One region of the Ectothiorhodospira sp. BSL-9 genome, then DNA from elsewhere that is predicted to be linked to it. Evidence: predicted binding sites of a transcription regulator. Region 1 holds the regulator's gene; the other holds the start of a gene.

Region 1 (10,950 bases):
ATGTTCCGCTTCGAGCCGGAAAAGGACCCACGCCGTTCCGGCAAGGATCGCCGCAAGGCCAATCAGGATATCTGGAAGCAACGGGAGATTTGATGGGCGAACCGGGTTGCAATCCATCGGCCCATCATCGTAAATCACGGACTCGATGGTTCGCCCGTTGGAGTCGTCGCCTCAGTCGATCAGATCAAAGCGCAGCCTGCCCTCGCTCTCCCATTGCCGCAGGCGCACTCGGGCCTCATCCGGGCCCAGCCCGCCCTGTTCGCTCAGGATGTCACACAGGGCTTCCCGCACGCCCTCACCCAGGGTCTGGGCATTACCGCAGACATAGAGCACAGCCTGCTTGTCTTGCAGCCATTCCCACAAGGATCGGGCCTCGGCACGCATGCAATCCTGCACATACCCGCCCCCATCAGGGTCACGGGAGAACACCGCATCCAGGCGGGTGAGCACCCCGTCGGCGCGCCAGTGCTCCAGTCTTTCACCGTGGAAATAATCGCCGGCACGCTTGCGGTTGCCGAAGATCAGCCAGGCGGGACCCATGCGCAGCCCATGGGCCTGCTCCTCCACAAAACCCACGAAGGGGGCAACGCCACAGCCAGCGGCGATCATGATCATGGGGCGGCTGGGATCTTCAGGCGGGTTGAAGTCCGGATGGGGACGCAGTGTGGCCTCCAGGGTATCGCCCTCCTTGAAGCCACGGCACAGCAGGCCCGAGGCCTTGCCCCAGCAGCTGTTGCCCTCGGCATCCTGGCGCCGGGTCAGGGCCACCGTGAGCAACAACCGATGTGGATCCACTTCGCTGCTGCTGCCAATGGAATAGGGGCGTCCCGGCTCCCCTGCCCCGGGGGCAACCAGAAGCAGGTCGCCGGGCCGGAAGGCCAGGGGTTCAGCGCTTTGCCATTGAAGGCTCCAGACCTCGTGGGTGACGGGATCGGCCGGGTCGTTGAGTTGCGTTCGCCGCTCCAGCGTGAGCGTGACGGACTGATCGCCTCTTGGCGCCTCCACGGCACCCGGGGTCACGCCCACATCCTGGCCCACGTCCCGCAGCCACTGCGCCCAGGGTTCGGTCGGGTCGCAGTCCACCTTGACCAGTGGCAGGCATTCCTCGGCGCCAGCCCGTTTCAGGGCATCATGCAGGACAAGGCCACCAGCGCAGAAGTGGGTGTAACTGGAATCCCCCAAGGCCAGTACGGCGAAGCGACAGCCCTTCAGGTTCGCTCCCTCCAGCGCCTTGAGAAACCCTCGAGCCGGTTCGGGCACCTGGCCATCACCGGCGGTGGAGGCAATCAGGAATACGCGCCGAAACGCCTTGAGCTCGGACGGACTCAGGCCCGCCAGAGAGGCCCCCATGACCCGGGCACCGCCCTGGCGCAAGGCCTCGGTGGTGGCCTGCGCCAGGCGTGCTGCCGTGCCCGTCTGGCTGGCCCAGGCCACCAGGATGTCGGCATCCGCATCGCCGGTGCGTCGTCGGGACTGCAGTCCGCGCCGGCCCCAGGAGACCAGCCCGGTCACCATCAATGCCATCAGCAGCATTGAGGCCAGAAGATTCAGGGCACCCGACCAGCCACCGGCCCAGGTCCCCTCGTGCAGCTCCGCCACCAGCCCAGGATAACTGCCCACCCGGGTGACATCATCGCGGGTCACCACAAAGGCAGCAGATGCCTCTCCTGCGCGGCCATTGATGGCCACTGCCGCGGTCTGCATGCGTCGGGCATCCCAAACATGGGTGAGACCTCCCTCCTCCACCGCCCGCTCGATGGCCTGAGCCATGGGCATGTGCCCCTGATCGCGATCCACCTCGGGGAACTGCGGTGTACCCAGAGAGAGGGCCATCATCACGCCGGTGGCCGACACCATGAGCACCAGGGGAAATCCCGCCCAGCCCAGCAGCGTATGCCAACCCACCAGGGTGTGGCGTAGCCGAGGCCAGGCCAGCAAGGGGCCCACGATGATCACCAGCACCATCAGGTAGGTGGCGATGTCCACCACGATGTCCAGGTCCAGCAACAGGTGCTTATGAAGGTGCTGCACGGTATGGAAAAAATCAGCCCCGATGGCCCGTTGCTCCAGCAACTGCCCGGACCCCAAATCGAAGGCCTGCCATTCCCGCTGCCCCTGGCGACTGAATTCCACCACGGCGATGCCCGGCTCCTCGAACTCCACCGCTCGGGAGCGGGCCTGGGGATCGACCCGGGCAAGGACCTGCAGTAATCGATCCACCGGAACGGGTTCCTGAGCCGCCGGGCCTGAGGCCAAGTCCTTGATGATGGGCGCAAAAGAGAGGATGGCACCGGTGATGATGATCAGCCCGAACAGCGGCAGCAACAGCAGCGTCAACCAGCGATGCAGCAAGACCAGGATCTTCATGACCATCTCACACCGTTGGCAGTGAGGAAGTTACAGGGCAAACCTAATGTGGATCCCAAGGTAACGCCAAGCCCATGACCCGATGACCACTCGCAACGAGCAGTGATACGGCGGCTGTCCTTTCCATGCTGTTCATGGGGGAGGGTGATACGCATGAACATTCAGACTAACATGTCACCAAGGCAAGCTCATCGATAGGGTCTGAGCTGGAGAGCATCCGCCAGGCCTCCATGCCCACCAGTCTCGGCATGTTCATTGCAGGAAAATGACTGGTGTCAGGCTCTTCCACTTCACAACCCCGAGGTTTCCATCATGATTTCCACCGCCATGGCCGACAAGATCAGCGATCAGATCAACCGCGAATTCTACTCAGCATACCTGTACCTCGCCCTCTCCACCGAGGCCGACAACGCCAATCTGCGCGGCACCGCGGCCTGGTTCCTGGCGAAGTACCACGAGGAGTCGGCGCACGGATTGAAGATGGTTCGCTATCTGCTTGATCAGGGCGCCAAGGTCACCCACGGCGCAATCGCCGCACCAGCGTCACAGACCGGCTCAGTGCTGGCCATGTTCGAGCGCACCCTGGAGCACGAACAGCAGGTCACCGCAGCCATCCACGACATCGTTGACCAGGCGCTCAGCGAAAAGGACCATGCCACCAACATCTTCATGCACTGGTTTGTCACTGAGCAGATCGAAGAGGAAGCCACCGTCAACGACATCCTCGGCCGGCTGCGCCTGTTCGGCGACCGCAGCGAAGGGTTGCTGATGATCGACAACGAGCTGGCCGCCGCCGCAAAGAGCATGGAACAGGAAGAGCCGGTCGCCTGACCGGCTCTTTACCTGATGACCTCACAGTCAGGATGACCGACATCCACCACAGTCCAACCGCGCGAAAAGCCCCCTGATGTCAAAAAAGAAGAAGGACAAATGTTGCAAGAAGTACAAAGAGGGCAAACGCTGTAAGGATTGCCCCAAGCGCAAGGACTGATGTGCCCACACACGAGCCCCCAGCGTCAGTCGACCCGATGGTGTGTTAAAGAGACTCCCTGCCCCTCACACCACACACGTGGCTCCGGGCCTGTCGGCCATGGTGGCCAGGCGTTCATGGTCGCGGACGAAGGGCTCGGTGGGGGCAATCTCCTGGGCGGTGCGTTCAAGGATGTCGCGCACCCAGGCCGGGAGATTGGGATTGATCCGGTAAAAGATCCACTGACCGCGTCGATGATCGGCGACGAGACCGCTCTCGCGCAGCAGGGCCAGGTGGCGGGACACCTTGGGCTGGGGCATCTGGATGGCATGAGTGAGCTCGCACACACAGAGCTCACCCTCCTGACTGAGCAGGGTGAGGCACCGCAGGCGTGTGGAATCCGACAGGGCCTTGAAAACGGTTTCCGGTAACTTGTTCATGGAAATCAGGAGTCCTTGGGCAACTCACAGGTCGCGGGTTGCCGACGACGATAGCGGGCGAAGATGCCGTAACCAAAGTCCATCACCGGCAGCACGCCGGGGATCGCCGATACCACCCTGGCCAGCCAGCGATAGCCTGGCAGGGCGCTCCAGACGGTGACAAAGGCATACGCACCGGTGGTCAGCCGACCCTCGGCGTCGCAGGCATGCATCCGCTTCATGGCCTGCTCCCAGGTCACCCCCAGACGATCCAGCTCCTCGGGATGACTGTGCAGATCAAGCCAGTTGACCCGTCCAGCCTTGTCCAGGCGCCGATAGTGGCCGATCTCACGTCGACACAGGGGGCAGCCACCATCGTAGAAGACCATGGGCCTGCCGTCGAAGCCATCGTTTTGCGACGGGCTGGAAGAGACGGAACTGTTTTCGGCGGTATTCATCAATTTTGCCTCAAGATAGACGGGGGCCGGGCTTGTGCGTCATGAGCATGTAGTTCACCCCCATGTACCCGGCCAGACTCATGCGGCGGTTGAACGGATTGCCCCGTACACCCGTGCGTTCGATCACCTCCAGACCATCCGGCGTGAGCAGGGCCTCGAGTTCGTCCGGCGTGGGGAAGCGCTTCCACTGATGGGTGCCCCGGGGCAGCCAGCGCAGGATGTACTCCGCACCAATGATGGCGGCCACAAAGGAAGCCGCCGTGCGGTTGATGGTGGCAATAAAGCCATAGCCCCCGGGACGCAGCAGGCGGTTGCAGGCCTGCATGAAACCGGGCAGATCCGCCACATGCTCCACCACCTCCATGTTGAGCACCACATCGTAATGGGTGTCACGGCCCGCCAGTGTCTCCACGGAGACCTCCTCATAGGTGACCGGCAACCCGGCGTGTTCCCCATGCATCCGCGCCACGACGATATTGCGGCCGGTCACGTCCACCCCGTGCACGCGAGCACCCAGCCTTGCCATGGACTCACTGAGAATCCCTCCTCCGCAGCCGATATCCAGCATGGTGAGACCGTCCAGTGGGCGATCGGCATTCGGGTCGCGCCCCAGATAATGGCAAAGCCGCTCCAGGATATAGCGGGTGCGTACCCGGTTCAGGGTGTGCAGGGCCCAGAAAGGCCCCTGATCGTCCCACCACAAATCGGCCAGAGCCGTGTAGCGGGCCACCTCTTCCGGGTCGATGGAAGACTCTGGGGCCGGGGTCGTCATCAGTGGTCTCCTGTCTCTTTGGGTGGCGGCGTCAAGCGGCGCAATACCTCGGCGATCACCGCGGAATCATCTTCACCATATCCCTGTCCCACGGCCGCGTTGATCCACTGGGCAGCCTGAGCCGTACCCGGCAGCGGCAACCCCAGATCGGCGGCGGTCTGCAGCACGATCCCCATATCCTTGGCGTGCAGCCGGGTCTTGAAACCAGGCGGGTAGGAGCGATTGATCATGCGCTGGCCATGCACCTCCAGCACCCGGGAGTAACCCAACCCGCCCAGCAGTGCCTCGCGCATGGCCTTCGGGTCCACTCCCGCAGCCTCGGCCAGGCGGATGGCCTCGGAGACCGCGGTCATGGTCTGGGCCACAATCAGCTGATTGCAGGCCTTGGTGATCTGACCGGCCCCGTGGTCGCCCACATGGGTGATGGACTTGCCCACCACCTCCAGCACCGGACGCACCCGCTCCAGCACCTGCGCCTTGCCGCCCACCATGATGGTCAGGCTGCCCTCCTTCGCCCCCTGCTGACCTCCCGAGACCGGCGCGTCCAGCATGTCCACGTCCCGATCTGACAGGGCCGTGGCCAGTTTGCGGCTGGCCGTGGGGGAGATGGTGCTGTGATCCACCACCACCAGGCCCGGCTGGGCGCCTTCGATCACGCCGTTATTGCCCACGAGCACCTGCTCCACATCCCGGGTGTCGGAGACGTTGGTGAGCACCACATCCACCTGGCGGGCCAGCTTGGCCGGACTGGTATCCACCTGGGCACCCGCGTCCTTGAAGGCCTCCGTGGCCTCGGGACGCCGCGCCCATACGTGAACTTCATAGCCGGCCTTGAGCAGATTCAGGGCCATGGGGCCACCCATGATGCCCAAACCGATACAACCCACCTTCAACGTCATCATCGACTCCAGCAATTCATTGAATGAGATCCCATTCAGCCCGGTCAGGTTCAACCCGCGCACGGGCTCAGCACATCAAACGACGACGCAGCAGCCACGTGGACAGGCTCAACGCCACCAACCCATAAGCGGCCACCACACTCAGATGCAGCAGCACATTCACCGGCCATTCGCCGATCATCAGCGGCCGAACCACCTCCACCACATGCACCAGCGGCAGCAGATGGGCCAGCATCACGATCACGTCCGGCAACTGATCCAGCGGGAAAAACACCCCCGAGAGCAGCAACATGGGCGTGATCGCCAGGGTGAAGTAGTACAGGAAGAAATCGTAACTGCGTGATAGGGCCGTGACGATCATGGCGCAGGCCGCAAAGGCAAACCCCGCCAGCAGGATCACCGGCAGCGCCAGCAGTGCCCGCAGGTCGCTGACCAGCCCCAGCAGAGCCGCCACCACCAGGATGGCCGTGGCGCTCATCAGGGCCTTGGTGGCGGCCCACATGATCTCACCCAGGACAATGTCGTCCAGGTTCAATGGCGCCCCCAGCAGGCCGTCCCAGGTCTTCTGTTCAGACATGCGGGTGTACGCAGAATACATGCCCTCGAAACTGGCCGTGTACATGGCGCTGGAACAGATAATGCCCGAGGCCAGGAAGACCATGTAGGGCAGGTCACCCAGATCCCCCACCAGTTGGCCAAATCCATAGCCGAAGGCCAGCAGATACAGCACAGGCTCGCCGAAGTTACCCAGCACGGACGGCACCATGATCTTGCGCCATACCAGCAGATTGCGGCGCCACACGGGAATGAACCGCAGGCTCAGCTGCGGAATCAGGGAAGTGGTCATGGTTCAGTCCCTCAACTCGTGTCCGGTGAGTTTCATGAAGACATCTTCCAGATTGGCCGGGCGATGCAGGTAGCGCAGCCCGGCCCGCTCCAGGCGCTCCAGCACGGGGGCAGCCTCACGACAGTACAGCAGGGCCATGTCCCCCACCCGATGGGCCCGCGCTGGCAGGTCGTCCGTCTGACCGTCCAGCCAGCGCATGGCCGCGTTGCCATTGATCTCCAGCACATGAGGGTCGATGTGCTCTGCAATCAGGGCATTGGGGCTGTCCTGGGCAACGATCCGGCCCCGGTCCATGATGGCCAACCGATCACAAAGACGTTCGGCCTCTTCCATGTAATGGGTGGTGAGGATCAGGGTTGTACCCTGCTGCTTCAGGCCCCGCAGGCACTGCCAGATATGATGACGGGCCTGGGGATCCAGCCCGGTGGTGGGCTCATCCAGCACCACCAGTTCCGGACGATTGATCAGCGCCCGCGCCAGGGTGAGGCGACGCTTCATCCCTCCGGAGAGGGAATCAATGCCCATTTTTTCCCGTTGCCCCAGGTTGGCAAAGGCAATGAGTTCGTCCACGCGCTGGCGACGCGCATCGCCCTTGAGGCCAAAGTACCCGGCATAGGTCGTCAGGTTCTCCCGTACGGTAAAATCCGGGTCCAGATTATCGAACTGGGGCACGATACCCAGCCGTACCCGAGCCTCACGCGCCCTGGCGGGAATGGGCTCGCCCAGCACATGCAAGGTGCCGCCATCAGGGGGTGTCAGCCCCAGCATCATGCGCAGGGTGGTGGTCTTGCCTGCCCCGTTGGGCCCAAGCAACCCGAAACATTCCCCCGGGCGCACCTCCAGATCGATGTGGTCCACCACCGTCTGGCCATCGTAGCGCTTGAGCAGACGGCAGGCCCGGGCAATGTGTGGTCCATCAGCGGTCTGGGCAGTGGTGAAATCGTCGGTTAAAGCAACTGTATCCATGCAGCGTCCCTTGAGTTGACCCATCATGTTACTAAGTGGCGGGCCGGCGACGCCAGCAACCCGATCTTTTGCCGGGTGTTGCCCCTTGCCAAACGCGCCGCCTTGAAATACTGTCCATAGATATAGAACAGAGGACCGGTATGGAAAAGCTCACCCCCAGGCAGGCGGAAATCCTGGCATTCATCCGCGACTACATGCAGACCAGCGGCATGCCGCCCACCCGGGAGGAAATCATGCGTGCCTTTGGTTTCAAGTCCCCCAACGCGGCGGAGTGCCATCTACGCACCCTGGCCCGCAAGGGGGCCATCGATATCCTGGCGGGCACTTCCCGCGGGATTCGTCTGCGCGAACCCCTGGGGCTGCCCCTGGTGGGCCGTGTGGCCGCCGGGGCCCCCATCCTGGCCGAGGAGCATATTGAAGATCGCTACCGGCTGGACCCACGCCTGTTCAATCCACAGCCGGATTACCTGCTGCGGGTCCAGGGGCTCAGCATGATCGGTGCCGGCATCTTGGACGGAGATCTGCTGGCCGTCCATCGCACCCCCGAGGTACGCAACGGCCAGATCGCCGTCTTCCGCCTGGAGGACGAGGTCACCGTGAAGCGTTTCCAGCAGGAGGGGCACACTGCCCGCCTGTTGCCGGAAAACCCGGACTTTGAACCCATTGTCGTGGATTTGCGCCAGGAGGCACTGAACGTGGAGGGCGTCAGCGTGGGCATCATCCGTAATCAGGATGCCTGAGCCGCAGGCCACCAGCGACGCCACTCCAACCCTGGAGAGCCTGCTGCAACGCGCGGACATCTGGCGTGGCAGCGGCCATGATGGCCATCACAGGCCGACCCTGTCCAGCGGTGATACGGCCCTGGATCAACGTCTGGGCGGCGGCTGGCCACAGGGGGCCCTGGTGGAGCTGCTGCTGGACCAGCACGGCATCGGCGAGATCTCCCTGCTGCTCCCGGCCCTGGCAGCCCTCACCCAGGGCGAGCGCGCCGTGGCCCTGGTGGCCCCGCCCTATCTGCCCTACGCACCGGCCCTTCGGCAGGCCGGCATTCACCTTCGACACCTGCTGTGGATCACCCCCCAGGATGACACGGAGATCCTCTGGGCCATGGAGCAGATCCTGCGTGCCGGCCCGGTGGGTGCGGCACTGGCCTGGCCACAACGATTGACCTCCCAGCAGTTGCGCCGACTGCAACTGGCGGCGGAGCAGGGGCGCGCCACCGGCTTCATCTATCGCCCCACGCTACATGCCCGGGAGCCCTCCCCGGCCGCACTCAGGCTGCGCCTGCACGCTGACAGGGAGGGGTCGCCACGGGTGGAGATCATCAAGCGGCGGGGGCCTAAAACCACTCCACAACCGCTTCCAGTACAGCGCCGGGACATTCCTCCTGGGGCACGTGACCGCACCCGGGAATAGTTGCCACCGTGGCATTGGGCAGTTCCTGCGCCGCGCGCCTGGAATCCTCGGGGGGTACAACCCGATCCTCATCCCCGATGATCACCAGGCTGCGCTGCGTAAGATCCCCCAGGTGAGCACTCACATCCACCGGGCTGGCCATGGCGCGCACAAAAAGCTCACCCCAGGCCAGATCCCAGTTTTCCACACGGGTGTGAATCATGGTGAGCGCGCGCCGCTCATCGCTGATGGCCTCCGGATCATGATAGGACAGATCCAGCAGGGTTCCACGGGAGCCCAGCTGTCTGGCCAGCAACAGGTTCAGACGTCGGATCTGGGGCAATTGGGTCACTGCATCCGGGAAGGTGGGCCGATCCACATACACCCATGGATTGATCAGGACCAGGCCGCTGACCCGCTCCGGTGCCTCCAGAGCGGCCTCCATGGCCAGGGTGGCCCCGGAGGAGTTGCCCACCAGGATGGCCTGATCGATTTCCCTGGCATCCAGGAAGGCCAGCAGATGCGTCAAGGCCGCCTCCTTGGTGAAGGGATTGGGCCCCGACCAGTCATCACGGGTGGGCTTGGCACTCAGCCCATAGGGCACCTGATCATGAGCCACCACCCGTCCGTGCTTCGCCAGGCCAGGCAGGAGCTCATTCCAGGTATAGGCATTGAAGGTGAAGCCATGGAGCAGAACAAAGGTAGGCGCATCCGCCTCGCTGCCACCGTCGGCCTCCAGGTAATGCAGCTTCAATCCATCGGTCCCTGCAAAGGGGATGGTGACGAACCGACTGTCCTCGGTGGCTACCGCCTGGGCCGATTCCAGCCCTTTCAGGGGCTGACTGGAGATCAAAAATGGGCCCAGCAGCAGGACCAGGAGTCCCAGCGTGAACAGACTACCGAGGATGATCAAGAGCCATCTAAGCATGAGATTCCTTACAAGGTTTACTTTATAATCGCGCGTTTTTCATGCGCTTTACAGGCATGAACACACGCCCTGCTCGCCTCTGGCGCCATCCACTTTACCGTCTCGCCCGAGCACCAGCCAGTGTGCCAGGCCGCCTGACCGGCCCAAGGCCCCTGGGCTCGCCCGGTTGGCGCAGACCAGCACGCGCCTTATAGTGACCACGCCATGGACAAGCCAACCCAGACCCAGCCAGACGTGCCCCGCCAGCCCCTTTTTCGACAGCGCCTCGTCGCCGAGGCGGTGCGCATCCACGAGGATCGCGAGGGCCGTGTCATTGATGACGCCATGGCCTGGAAGGTGGGTCGCGAGACCTCTGGTGATCTGGAGGCCCGGGTGCTGGCCCGGGCCGCTGCCACCCGCCTGGGAGAACAGGTCAAGGATGCCCTGCAGGGGGTGAGCCGCCTGGGCACATGGATGGGCATACTGGCATTGCTGCTGGCCGGCCTGCTGGGCGTGGGCGCTGCCGGTGCTTCTCTGGGCGCGCCACTGATGGACGATGCCTCGCGTATCAACATCTTCTGGACCCTGGGCAGCCTTCTGGGCGTACAAACCCTGATGCTGCTGCTGTGGCTGCTGGTCATGCTGCTGATGCCCCGAGCCGGCGGCGGACTCCTGGGGTATGGGGTGCTGGGGGCGGGTGGCGGCCTGGCTCGGTGGCTGTCCCGCGCCCGGGCCCATGAACTGGCGGTGCGCGCCCTGCTCAACCTGCTGGGCCGGGGCGGACTGGCCCGCTGGTCGGCGGGTGCCGTGACCCATCTGCTATGGGCCGCCTTCGGCGCCGGCGCCCTGCTCATGTGCATCTGGAGCCTGAGCGTGCGCCAGTATGATTTCGCCTGGGGAACCACCCTGCTCAGCGAAGCCCATTTCATCACCCTGATCCATACCCTGGG
Region 2 (10,950 bases), 260 kb from region 1:
CGCGCATGGGGCTGAAGAACATCGTCTTTGCCCGCTCCCGGCTAATGGTGGAAGTGCTCACCAAGTACCTCAAGGATGTCTTCGACAAGGACCCGCGACGTCCGCCCCGTGTGACCGCCTACCGGGGTGGCTACCTGCCCACCCAGCGCCGCGCCACGGAGAAGGATCTACGGGCGGGCAAGGTGGACTGCGTGATCAGCACCTCGGCCCTGGAGCTGGGTGTGGACATCGGCAGCCTGGATGTATGCGTGCTCAATGGCTACCCGGGCACCATTGCCGGTTCCTGGCAGCGGCTGGGGCGGGCCGGGCGCCGCCAGCGCCCAGCCCTGGGCGTGCTGGTGGCCGGCAGCGATCCCCTGGATCAGTTCATCGTGCGTAATCCGGAGTTCTTCCTGGGCTCCGGGCCGGAACACGCGCGCATCGACCCGGATCAGTTGCTGATTCTGCTGGACCATGTGCGCTGCGCCGCCTTCGAACTGCCGTTTCGCCAGGGTGAGCGCTTCGGGGAGGAATCGCTGGAAGAGCTGCTGGGTTACCTGGAGGAGGAGGGCGTGCTGCACCGGGAAGGGGATCAGTGGTACTGGAGCGCCGACAGCTATCCGGCCAACAGTGTCAGCCTGCGCTCCGTGGCCGAAGACAACTTCGTGGTGGTGGATGCCACCGGCGGCGGCAGGCAGATCATCGCCGAGGTGGACTTTTCTGCGGCCCCCATGACCCTGTACGAGGGCGCCATCTACATGGTCCAGGCCAGCCCCTACCAGGTGGAGCGACTGGACTGGGTGGGTCGCAAGGCCTATGTGCAGGAGACCCGGGTGGATTATTACACCGACGCCATCGACTACACCCGGCTCAAGATCCTGGATGATTTTGATCGCGCCCGTCACCAGGAATCCACCTGCACCCATGGCGAGGTGCATGTGGTGCGGCGGATTCCTGGTTACAAGAAAATTCGCTACTACACCCATGAAAACATTGGCTTTGGTGAAATCAATCTCCCGGATCAGGAGATGCACACCACGGCGGTCTGGTGGGAGCTGGCGCCCCAGACCCTGGAGGCCCGCTTCGACTCCCGCCAGGAGGCCCTGGATGGGTTCCTGGGGGCCGCCTATGCCATGCACCATGTAGCTGCCCTGCGCATGATGTCGGAGACCGGGGATCTGGGACGCGCCGTGGGCGATGGTGATGCCCGGTGGTTTGCCACCGTGGGCAGCCATGGTCGCGGCCAGATCCGCGACGAGCAGGGCGAGGAGAAGTCCCCGGATGCCCAGGGGCGCTTCCGTCCCGCCGTGTTCCTCTACGACAACTTCCCCGGTGGGGTCGGCCTGTCGGCGCCGCTGTTTGATCAGCGCATGGCGGTGGTCCACGATGCCCTCGGTCTGGTGGGCCAGTGCGAGTGCACCCATGGCTGTCCGGCCTGTATCGGCCCCATCCTGGCCTCGGATGAGATCCGGGGCTATTCCCCCAAGGCCGCGGCCCTCAGGGTGCTCGGCCTGTTTGGCGACGCCCCGTGAACCTGCGCCAGCGCCTGGATCGACTCAGGGGGCGCAGCGCTGAGGCGCCCGCCCAGGAAGGGGTGCCCCATGGCAAACCCTCGGTCGCCGAGCGCGTACAACGCCTGCGGCCCCGCCGGGAGGCCCATCCCCCTTCTCATGCAGACGCGGATCAGGCCCTCGCCGACCGACTGGGCGCCCAGTTCGTGGCGCCGGGCGTGCTCGGCTGTTCGCAATACTGGCCGCTGGACACGTCCCACGGCCGGTTTCCACTGTCGGCCCTGCTGGGAGAGCAGATGCACCTACCCGAGGCCCGGGGGGCAGATCCGCATGGACTGATCTTTCTGGATACGGAGACCACGGGCCTGGCCGGGGGCACCGGCACCGCCGTGTTCATGCTGGGCCTGGCCCGGGTGGAAGGGGATCACCTGCATGTACGCCAGTTCATGCTGACCCGGTTTGCCGGGGAGGCGGGCATGCTGCATCAGGCCACCGACTTCCTGACCGGTGCCCATACCCTGGTCACTTACAACGGCAAGTGTTTCGACCTGCCCCTGCTGCTCACCCGTGCCCGCCTGGCCGGCGTGGATGATCCGTTTTCCCGGCTTGGACACCTGGACCTGCTGTACCCGGTACGACGGCTGTTCCGCCGGCGCTGGCCCGACTGCCGTCTGATCACGGTGGAGCAGAAGTTATTGGGATTCGGGCGTCTCCATGACCTGCCCGGGGCAGAGGCGCCCCTGGCCTGGATGGATTATCTGCGTGGCGGGGATGCCCACCGTCTGCCGGGCGTGCTCACCCATAACTGCTGGGACCTGGTCTCTCTGGCCGCCCTGTGTCCGGCCCTGGATCAGGCTCATGGTGCGCCGGAGGCCTTTGGCGCTGACCCTGTGGCGGTGGCGAAGGGGCATTTGAAGGCCGGGCAGCAAGAACGGGCCCTGGCGGTGCTGCATCAGGGTCGCGAGGACCTGGATGAAAGGGGCCTGCTGTTCATGGCGGACCTGCTGCGCCGTGAGGGACGCGACCCGGAGGCCCTGAAGCTCTGGGATGCACTGTCCGCGCGGGGCTGCGTGGCTGCCCTGGAAGCCCTGGCCAAGTACCATGAGCACGTACGTCGCGACCTGCGGGCCGCCCTGGAGTGTGCCCGTGGTCTCCCTGCGGGCGAGGCACACCAGCGCCGCCGGGAGCGTCTGATGAACAAACTGGCCCTGCGCGCCGACCCACCCAGGGAAGACCCTTAACGTGAAAGAACCAAGGTTCAGCTACAAACACTCCCTTCTCCCCCTCGGGGGAGAAGGGCTGCCGTGAGGCATGAGAGTCAAGGGCTTATCCCCTCAGCAGAAGTCCCGGGAGTCCGTGGGCAATTCACCGAGCCAGGCACTGCGATCCGTCAGATGCCGGGCCACCAGATGACAGACCCCATCCTCCTGCTGCCACTCCCCCCGCACCTCCAGCAGGCGTCCTTGCAGCACCTCTGCCCGGAAACGGGTGACCAGGGCCGGCCAGACGATGATGTTCACCGTGCCTGTCTCGTCCTCCAGGGTGAGAAAGACGGTGCCACTGGCGGATGAGGGGTGCTGGCGGGTGATGACCAGCCCCACATAGCGAACCTGACGCCGTTGGGGGAGGGCCCGCAGGGACTGGGCCGTGGCCGGACCCAGCGCCGCCAGCCGCTCGCGAAGCAGCGCCAGGGGATGACGCCCCAGGGACAGGCCCTGACTGGCATGGTCCGCCACCAGGTCCTCGCCTTCGCTGGGCATCCGCAACAGGGGTTCTGCCTCCCGCACGCAGGCATCCGCCAGCAGTGGCAGGGGCGTTTCCGTGGCCAGGGCCGCCCATCGGGCACGATGCCGGTGGCCACTCAGGGATGCCAGGGCACCGGCGGCGGCCAGGGTGTCCATGTCCTTGCGATGGAGCTGGGCACGGTGGGACAGATCCGTTGCCGCCGCGAAGGAACGCACCCGGCGCGCGTCCACGATGCGATCAGCAGCAGCCCGTGAAAGCCCACGAATCAGGCGCAAACCCAGGCGCAGGGCAGGTGGGGGGATGTCCTCGGGGCCATGCCCCAGCTCGTCGTCGAGAGGGACGAGGGTGCAATCCCAGTCGCTGGCGCACACATCCACCGGCAACACCTGCACACCGTGCCGCCGGGCATCCTGGATCAACTGTGAAGGCCCGTAGAAACCCATGGGCTGACTGTTGAGCAAGGCCGCGGTAAACGCCGTCGGCTCATGGTATTTCAGCCAGGCAGACACGTAGGCGATCAGGGCAAAGCTGGCGGCGTGGGATTCGGGAAAACCATATTCGCCAAACCCCAGGATTTGCTGATAGATCTGCTGGGCGAAGGCCGGGTCATAGCCACGCGCCTCCATGCCTTCCAGTAGCCGCGCCCGAAAACGGTCCAGGGTGCCCTTGCGCCGCCAGGCCCCGATGGCACGGCGCAGTCCATCGGCCTCGCCGGCACTGAACCCGGCCGCCACCATGGCCAGCTTGATCACCTGCTCCTGGAACAGGGGCACCCCCAGGGTGCGCTCCAATACCTGCCTTACCTGGGGGCTGGGGTAGGTCACCGGCTCCAGACCCTGTCGACGGCGCAGATAGGGGTGCACCATCTCCCCCTGGATGGGGCCGGGCCGGACGATGGCCACCTCGATCACCAGGTCATAGAAACAGGCGGGCTTGAGGCGCGGCAGCATGCTCATCTGCGCCCGGGACTCGATCTGGAACACCCCCACCGTGTCGGCCTGCTGGATCATGTGGTACACCGCCGGGTCCTCCCGGGGCACGGAGGCCAGGGTCAGGCGCTTCCCCCGGTAGGCCTGTATGAGATCGAAACTGCGTCGGACCGCAGAGAGCATCCCCAGGGCCAGGACATCGATCTTGAGCAGGCCCACGACATCCAGGTCGTCCTTGTCCCACTGGATGATGGTGCGATCCTCCATGGCGGCATTCTCCAGGGGCACCAGATGTGACAGGGGCCTCCGGGAGATCACAAAGCCCCCCACATGCTGGGACAGATGCCTGGGAAACCCACGGATCTGTTCCACCAGGGCCACCAGACGGCGCATGATGGCGCTGTGCGGGTCCAGGCCCGCCTCGCGCACCCGATCCTCGTCCACCCCCGATTCCCACCAGGCCATGTTGGTGGCCAGTCGGTCCACCTGCGCCTGGGAGAGCCCCAGGGCCTTGCCCAGATCCCGGATGGCGCTGCGGCGTCGATAGGTGATCACGGTGGCCGCCAGGGCGGCCCGGTCGCGACCATAGCGGGTGTAGATGTACTGGATCACCTCCTCGCGCCGCTCGTGTTCGAAATCCACATCGATATCCGGGGGCTCATTGCGTTCCCGGGAGATGAAGCGCTCGAACAGCATCTCCGAATGGGCGGGATCCACCGAGGTGATCCCAAGACAGAAGCACACGGCGGAATTGGCCGCCGACCCTCGCCCCTGGCACAGGATGCCCCGCTCCCGGGCGAAACGGACAATGTCGTGTACGGTGAGAAAATAGGGCTCGTAGCCCATGTCACGGATCACCGCCAGTTCGTGATCCACCAGGTGACGCACCTTGACCGGCGCCCCTTCCGGCCAGTGACGGGCCATGCCATCCTCCACCAGCCCCTTGAGATACCGATCCGGTGCCAGGCCCTTGGGCACATCGTCCAGGGGATATTCATACCGCAGTTCATCCAGGGAAAACCGACAACGCCGGGCGATCTCCACGGTGCGTTCCAGCCAGGGGCGCGGATAGAGTCGGGCCAGGGCCTGTCGGGTGCGCAGATGGCGCTCACCATTGGGAAACAGGGCTTCCCCCACCTGCGCCAGGGGTCGACCCAGGCGGATGGCGGTGAGGGTATCCTGGAGGGCCCGACGCCCCCGGACATGCATATGCACATCGCCAGTGGCCACCAGGGGCAGGCCGGTCTCCCGGGACAGGGCCTCCAGGGCCTCGCGCCGACGCCGATCCTGTCCATCCCGGTGCAGGGAAGCAGCTATCCAGGCACGCTCGGGGAAATGCTCATGCAGCCAACCCGCAATGCCGCAGGTATCGCCTGCCTCTCTGGATGAGTCCAAAGGCAGGGGGGGCACCCACAGGGCCAGCAACCCCTCGGCATGGGAGGCTATATCCGGCCGGTGGAGTTGATAGGTCCCCTTGTGGGCCCGCCGCCGCCCCCGGGTGATCAGGGTGGAGAGGTTTTCGTAACCGTTCTTCGTGGCGGCCAGGAGGATCAGGGTGAACCGGCAGTCCACGTCCACCTGACTCCCTATGATGAGTGGTATCCCATGTTCCCCGGCCGCACCGTGGGCACGCACCACTCCGGCCAGGGAGGCAATATCCGTGAGCGCCAGGGCCTCATATCCCAGATCGGCGGCACGGGCCACCAGTTCCTCCGGGTGCGAGGCCCCCCTGAGGAAACTGAAGTTGGACAGGCACTGGAGTTCGGCATAGGGCGCGGGGCATTGGGACATGATCGTCACGGACAAGGATGCGCCTTGAACCGGCAGGAGGCCGGCAAGGATTACTGTTCATATTAACAGTAATCCCTGTTGGTTGCGGGATTGAGAACCACTCCACCTCCAATCTGCTAATCTTCAGCGACACGGCAACCAGGGGCGTGGCTCAGGTGAAACACATCACGTTGATCCAGGGGCATCCGGATCCGCAAGGCGGGCACTTCTGCCACGCCCTGGCCGATGCCTACCTTCGGGGCGCGGCACAATCAGGACATGCGATACAGGTCATCGACGTGGCACAATTGGAGTTCCCACTCCTGCGTAGCCGGGCAGAATTTCACGGCGGTCCGGTTCCCGATGATATCGCCCAGGCCCAGAGCGCCCTGGCCGATGCCGAACACCTGGTGTTCATTTATCCGATCTGGATGGGTACCATGCCCGCATTACTCAAGGGGTTTCTTGAGCAGGCCTTCCGTCCCGGGTTTGCCGTCAATGAACTGGGTAAGGGGGTACTCAAGGGCAAATCCGCCCGGATCGTGGTCACCATGGCCATGCCGGCCCTGATCTACCGCTGGTATTACCGGGCACATGGATTGAGAAGCTTTGAACACAATATCCTCGGCTTTGCGGGCATTGGCCCCATGCGCGAGAACCTGATTGGGATGGTTGAGGGGATGAACGATGCAGCAAGACAGAAATGGGTTCACAAGATGGAGAAACAAGGGCGTGCAGGTTGCTGAAAAAAAATCACTTTACCGATTCAAGTCACTGTGGTTACTGGGTCTGGTACTGATCCTGGGGGCCTGTGACCGCCACGACGGGGATACCCTCCACCATGGTGTATGGGACGTGGACAACTTCTCCGCGCCGGACACCTCCGAAATGTCCCCGGAAGAGGCCGAGCGCATGCTGGGCGCCCGCGCTGTCTACACGCGGCATATTGCCCGTTTCGAGGACATGCAGTGCCTGAAGCCCCGCTACGAGCACCAGCCCCTGGATGCCGAGACATTCATGGAGGACTTCGGGGTGGAACCGGGCCAGGTGGGTTTGGCGGATGACGACATCACCCGGATTGAGATCACCTGTTATGACAACCCACTGGAGCGGGGCAGTACGCTTTTCGTCAAGGATGAGGATACGCTGATGACTGTCTGGGAAGGTGTGTTCTTCCAGATGCATCGCAGCAGTGGCAGCCCGGTGCCGGCGCGCTAGGTTCTGTCTGAAAAGTATGATCGGAAGCAAAGGACAACACATGCGAGACAAACCATGGCTCGAAAGCTCTTGGCAAGCTTGTCGTATCGAGTGCCTATACGCCGCATTTCCTTCATCCAGCCAAAAAGGCGCTCCACAATATTTCGTTGTCGATAGCGTGCCTTATCAAAGCCCCGACTCCGGCCACGACGCGGCCGTCTGTGCATCTTCCGGCTGGCAATCACTGGCTTCATGCCGTAGCGATCACAGTATCGTCGGAGCGCGTCACTGTCATAACCCTTGTCGGCCACGATGTGATCACAGCGTTTTACTGGGCGACCCACAGGTCCGGGCAAATGAACACATTCCATCACTGTCGTGAACCATCGGGAGTCCGCATGCTGACCCGGCGACAACTCGAACGCCAGCGGGTGCCCACAGCCGTCGCACACCAGGTGGATCTTGGTGGTCAGGCCGCCTCGACTGCGCCCCAGGGCATGGTCTACGGGTTCTTCAGACCCCCCTTTTTACCGCCTCCAGAGGCGGCTCGAGTAGCGCGAGTCGATGTCGAATCAAGCATCCAGGTCCCCAGATCCATCAGGCCATCCTCGCGAAGCCGTAAATGCAGGCGCGCCAGTACCGCCTCGAAAGTCCCGTCATCCCGCCAGGTCCGGAAGCGGTCGTACACAGTTTTCCACGGGCCAAATCGTTCCGGCAGATCACGCCACTTGGCGCCGCTGCACAGAATCCAGAAGATACCATTGAGCATCTGGCGATCATCACGCCGGGGACGCCCCATGCGCTGTGGTGTTGATACGATATCCTTGACCAGCTCCCACTCTGCATCGGAAAGCTCGTACCGCTCTGCCATGAGTCCTCCTGTACAGATTCATCATGGTAAAAACTTAGCAAAATCACTTTTCAGACAGAACCTAGACCACCGGACGTTTCATCGGGACAAAAAAACGCCCCCACCCGGAAGACCCGAGTGGGGGCGTTTTTTGTCCCGATGCCCGTAAAGGGGCGTCGGATTATTCAGCCTTCAGAAGCTCAGGCGCTCTTGCGGGCGGCGCTCTTCTTGGCAGCGTCCAGGTTGGAGACGGTGGCAACACTCTCTTCACCCAGCTTCTGCACTTCTTCAGCATAACCGCGCTGCAGTTCGACCAGCTCGGTGGTGTCCTTGGCGACCTTTTCGCTCAGGGACTTGGCAGCCTCGCTTTGGGCGCTCACATAGGCCTGAAGACTCTGCGAATCGCTAACGGTCTGCATGGCACGCATCTGCTCGATGGCTACTTCGGAGTAGCTGCGGAACATGCTGATCTGGTAGTCCACCAGCTTGGCCATATGGTCAAGGGTGACATTGTTGAACTTGCGTGCCGGAGCCGCCAGCTTGTCAAACTGCTCTTGGGCACTGACAAAGATATCGTTGTACATGGCAAATCTCCTGTCTTTCTGTGGTTAAGGCAGGTGAATTCCTGACCTTGTTGCGTTGCAGCATAGCGCAGTTTTTTGTGCAGTGCAACAACTGAATTCATTGCGCGGAGAGTGACCCATTCAGGCCAGCGATACCCCCGAGAACCCCCAGCGTTATGATTTCCTTGAAAATTAAGTGGGGAAGACACCGAAATAGAAGCCAAAACCTGCCTGGATGTAGTAGATTCAACGAAATTTTTTTCGTTCTTGCCCGGGCCTGGATCCGTTCAGGTGTGGGCAGCGTCAAGGAACCTACTGATGAGCGACAAAGGTAACCGCAGCACACTTGTCGGCATCCTGGTCTTCGACCAGGTGGAAGTTCTGGACTTTGCCGGCCCCTTCGAGGTGTTCTCCACCACGCGCCTGGACGAGGCCCGAAGGGCCGAAACCGATTCCCCCTTCGATATCCGCCTGATTGCCGAGCACAAGCAGGTGATCACGACGACCGGGGGCATGATGGTGGTGCCTCATCACGATTTCGAAGACTGCCCGGACCTGGACATCCTGGTGGTTCCCGGCGGACGGGGGGCCCGGCGGGAGATCAGCAACATCCGGCTGATGGAATGGTTGCGGCAACAGTCCGATGGACTGTCCCTGCTGGCCGGTGTGTGCACCGGCTCCATGCTGCTGGGGCAGGCAGGCCTGCTGGAGGGCCTGCGCGCCACCACCCACTGGCGTTCGCTGGACTGGATGCGGGAGTATTTCCCGGATGTCATGGTGGTGGAGGATGAGTTCGTGGTGGATGCCGGCTCGGTGATCACCTCTGCGGGCATCTCCGCCGGCATCGACATGGCCCTGCAACTGGTGCTGCGTTTCCACGGCCAGGAGGTGGCCCGGGCCGCCGCCCGTTACATGGAATACCCGTTCCCGGAGAACAGCCGCCTCAGGATGGTGCAGGACATCAAGGATGCGGCCGACCGTTCACAGCAGATCCAGGAGGCCCATCAGCAGGATGACTCAGCCCGTTAAGGCGTCATTGGCCGCCCGTCAACCAAACAACCCCTGCAGATACCATCCCCCGTCCGGGTTGCGCAGATCCCGATACAGCCACAGGCCCTGCCCAGCGGGCGTGGAGGCCCGAACATAGTCCCGTCTGACATCCCCGTCATCCCACCAGCCCGACTCGATGCGTTCGTCCGTCTCCACTGGGGTCACAGGGCAGGGGGATGCCATGGGGGGATCCAGCAACCAGACGGGACGCACCCCCGTGGATGGGCGCACCTGACTGCCAGGGTCCCCCTCGCCAATGCCCATCTTCATGAAACACCAGGCCCGTTCAGGGCGATGATCCGCCACGCAGGCCAACCCCTTGACCGCATCCTCGCCCAGACGGGCCCGCAGACGTTCCAGCAGTTGTTGCAGGTCTGCCCGCTGTTCGGACCCCGTGGTGAACAGGGTCTGACCCTGATGATGAGCCAGCGGCGACAGATCCTGCGCCGACACGGTCAGGGCTGTGACCGTGGCCTCGAGCACAGTACGCTCCAACACCTCCCGGCAGACCTCCAACAGGTGTTCTGCATCCCGACTGGGAGACAACAGCCCCACCCGCAGCGGCGTGGATACCCTCCGGTGATGATGCAATGCCACCCGCAGGCGGCTCACGCCCAGACCCCGTCCCCGCAACCAGCCAGCCAGCATCCACAGCAACGATTCCAGCGCGAGGAGCAGCTGGGCATGCCGGTCCACCTCGAAGGGCAGATGCCGAGTGTGCTCGAAGCGGGCCGGTGGATTGAACCGGGGCAGGGGGTCTGGCACCCGTCCACACAATCGATCCAGTTCCCGCAGAAGCTCCGGCCCCAGACGCCGGGCCAGACCCTCACGGGGCAGCCGCAGCAGATCCCCCAATGTGCGCAATCCCAATCCTCTCAATCTTTCCTGGCGTTTGGGGTCATCTTCCAGGGTTTCCAGCGGGGCCTCCCGAAGCAGACGCAGCAGGGCGTCGCCATCCGTGACCGTTGTGCCCGGTGCCCACTGTGCCAGCAGGCGGGAAGCGGAGGGGCAGGGCGCGATCCCCGCCCGCACCTGAAAACCCAGGGGGCCGAGCGCCTCCAGAACCCGGCCCCGCAGGGCCTCCACGCCCCCGAACAGACGCAGGCTGCGCCCGATCTCCAGCAGGATCAAGGGCTCGCCCGGCGGCTGATGCACATGGTCGGTGAATTGCAGTCCCCAACCCGCCAGCGCATCCAGGGCCTGCTGCTCTGCGGAGAGATGACGGGGCAGGGTGATCAATTCCCGGCACAGGGGCAGGGCGGCCGCCAGGGGCATCAGAGGGCAGATGCCCCGTTGCCGGGCACGACGATTGGCGGCATGGACCCACTGCTGCCTGCCTTTCTCCTGGATGATGA

The links. Region 1 encodes LexA, which represses DNA repair genes until DNA is damaged. Its sites were predicted from a motif close to TACTGTNNATATNNACAGTA; they were not measured.
Region 2: ECTOBSL9_RS13355 (error-prone DNA polymerase) is a predicted target of LexA. The motif match lies at 6,008-6,027, and genes of this name have one in related genera.

Annotation. Positions count from the first base shown of each region.
Region 1 is NZ_CP011994.1:3,124,960-3,135,909, forward strand. Features, by position in the region: gene ECTOBSL9_RS14355 (hypothetical protein) at 1-93, shown strand, start outside; gene ECTOBSL9_RS14360 (PepSY domain-containing protein) at 172-2,367, opposite strand; gene ECTOBSL9_RS14365 (ferritin) at 2,680-3,198, shown strand; gene ECTOBSL9_RS14370 (metalloregulator ArsR/SmtB family transcription factor) at 3,424-3,777, opposite strand; gene ECTOBSL9_RS14375 (thiol-disulfide oxidoreductase DCC family protein) at 3,783-4,145, opposite strand; gene ubiG (bifunctional 2-polyprenyl-6-hydroxyphenol methylase/3-demethylubiquinol 3-O-methyltransferase UbiG) at 4,225-4,986, opposite strand; gene ECTOBSL9_RS14385 (NAD(P)-dependent oxidoreductase) at 4,986-5,885, opposite strand; gene ECTOBSL9_RS14390 (ABC transporter permease) at 5,953-6,732, opposite strand; gene ECTOBSL9_RS14395 (ATP-binding cassette domain-containing protein) at 6,736-7,698, opposite strand; gene lexA (transcriptional repressor LexA) at 7,839-8,438, shown strand; gene imuA (translesion DNA synthesis-associated protein ImuA) at 8,431-9,114, shown strand; gene ECTOBSL9_RS14410 (alpha/beta fold hydrolase) at 9,038-10,021, opposite strand; partial or broken gene ECTOBSL9_RS17895 (DUF2868 domain-containing protein) at 10,649-10,950, shown strand, end outside.
Region 2 is NZ_CP011994.1:2,860,679-2,871,628, forward strand. Features, by position in the region: gene ECTOBSL9_RS13345 (DEAD/DEAH box helicase) at 1-1,511, shown strand, start outside; gene ECTOBSL9_RS13350 (ribonuclease H-like domain-containing protein) at 1,508-2,731, shown strand; gene ECTOBSL9_RS13355 (error-prone DNA polymerase) at 2,825-5,956, opposite strand; gene ECTOBSL9_RS13360 (NAD(P)H-dependent oxidoreductase) at 6,112-6,681, shown strand; gene ECTOBSL9_RS13365 (hypothetical protein) at 6,668-7,153, shown strand; one part of gene ECTOBSL9_RS16690 (IS5 family transposase) at 7,150-7,649, opposite strand; one part of gene ECTOBSL9_RS16690 (IS5 family transposase) at 7,649-8,003, opposite strand; gene ECTOBSL9_RS13375 (phasin family protein) at 8,183-8,566, opposite strand; gene ECTOBSL9_RS13380 (DJ-1/PfpI family protein) at 8,864-9,574, shown strand; gene ECTOBSL9_RS13385 (DNA polymerase Y family protein) at 9,593-10,950, opposite strand, start outside.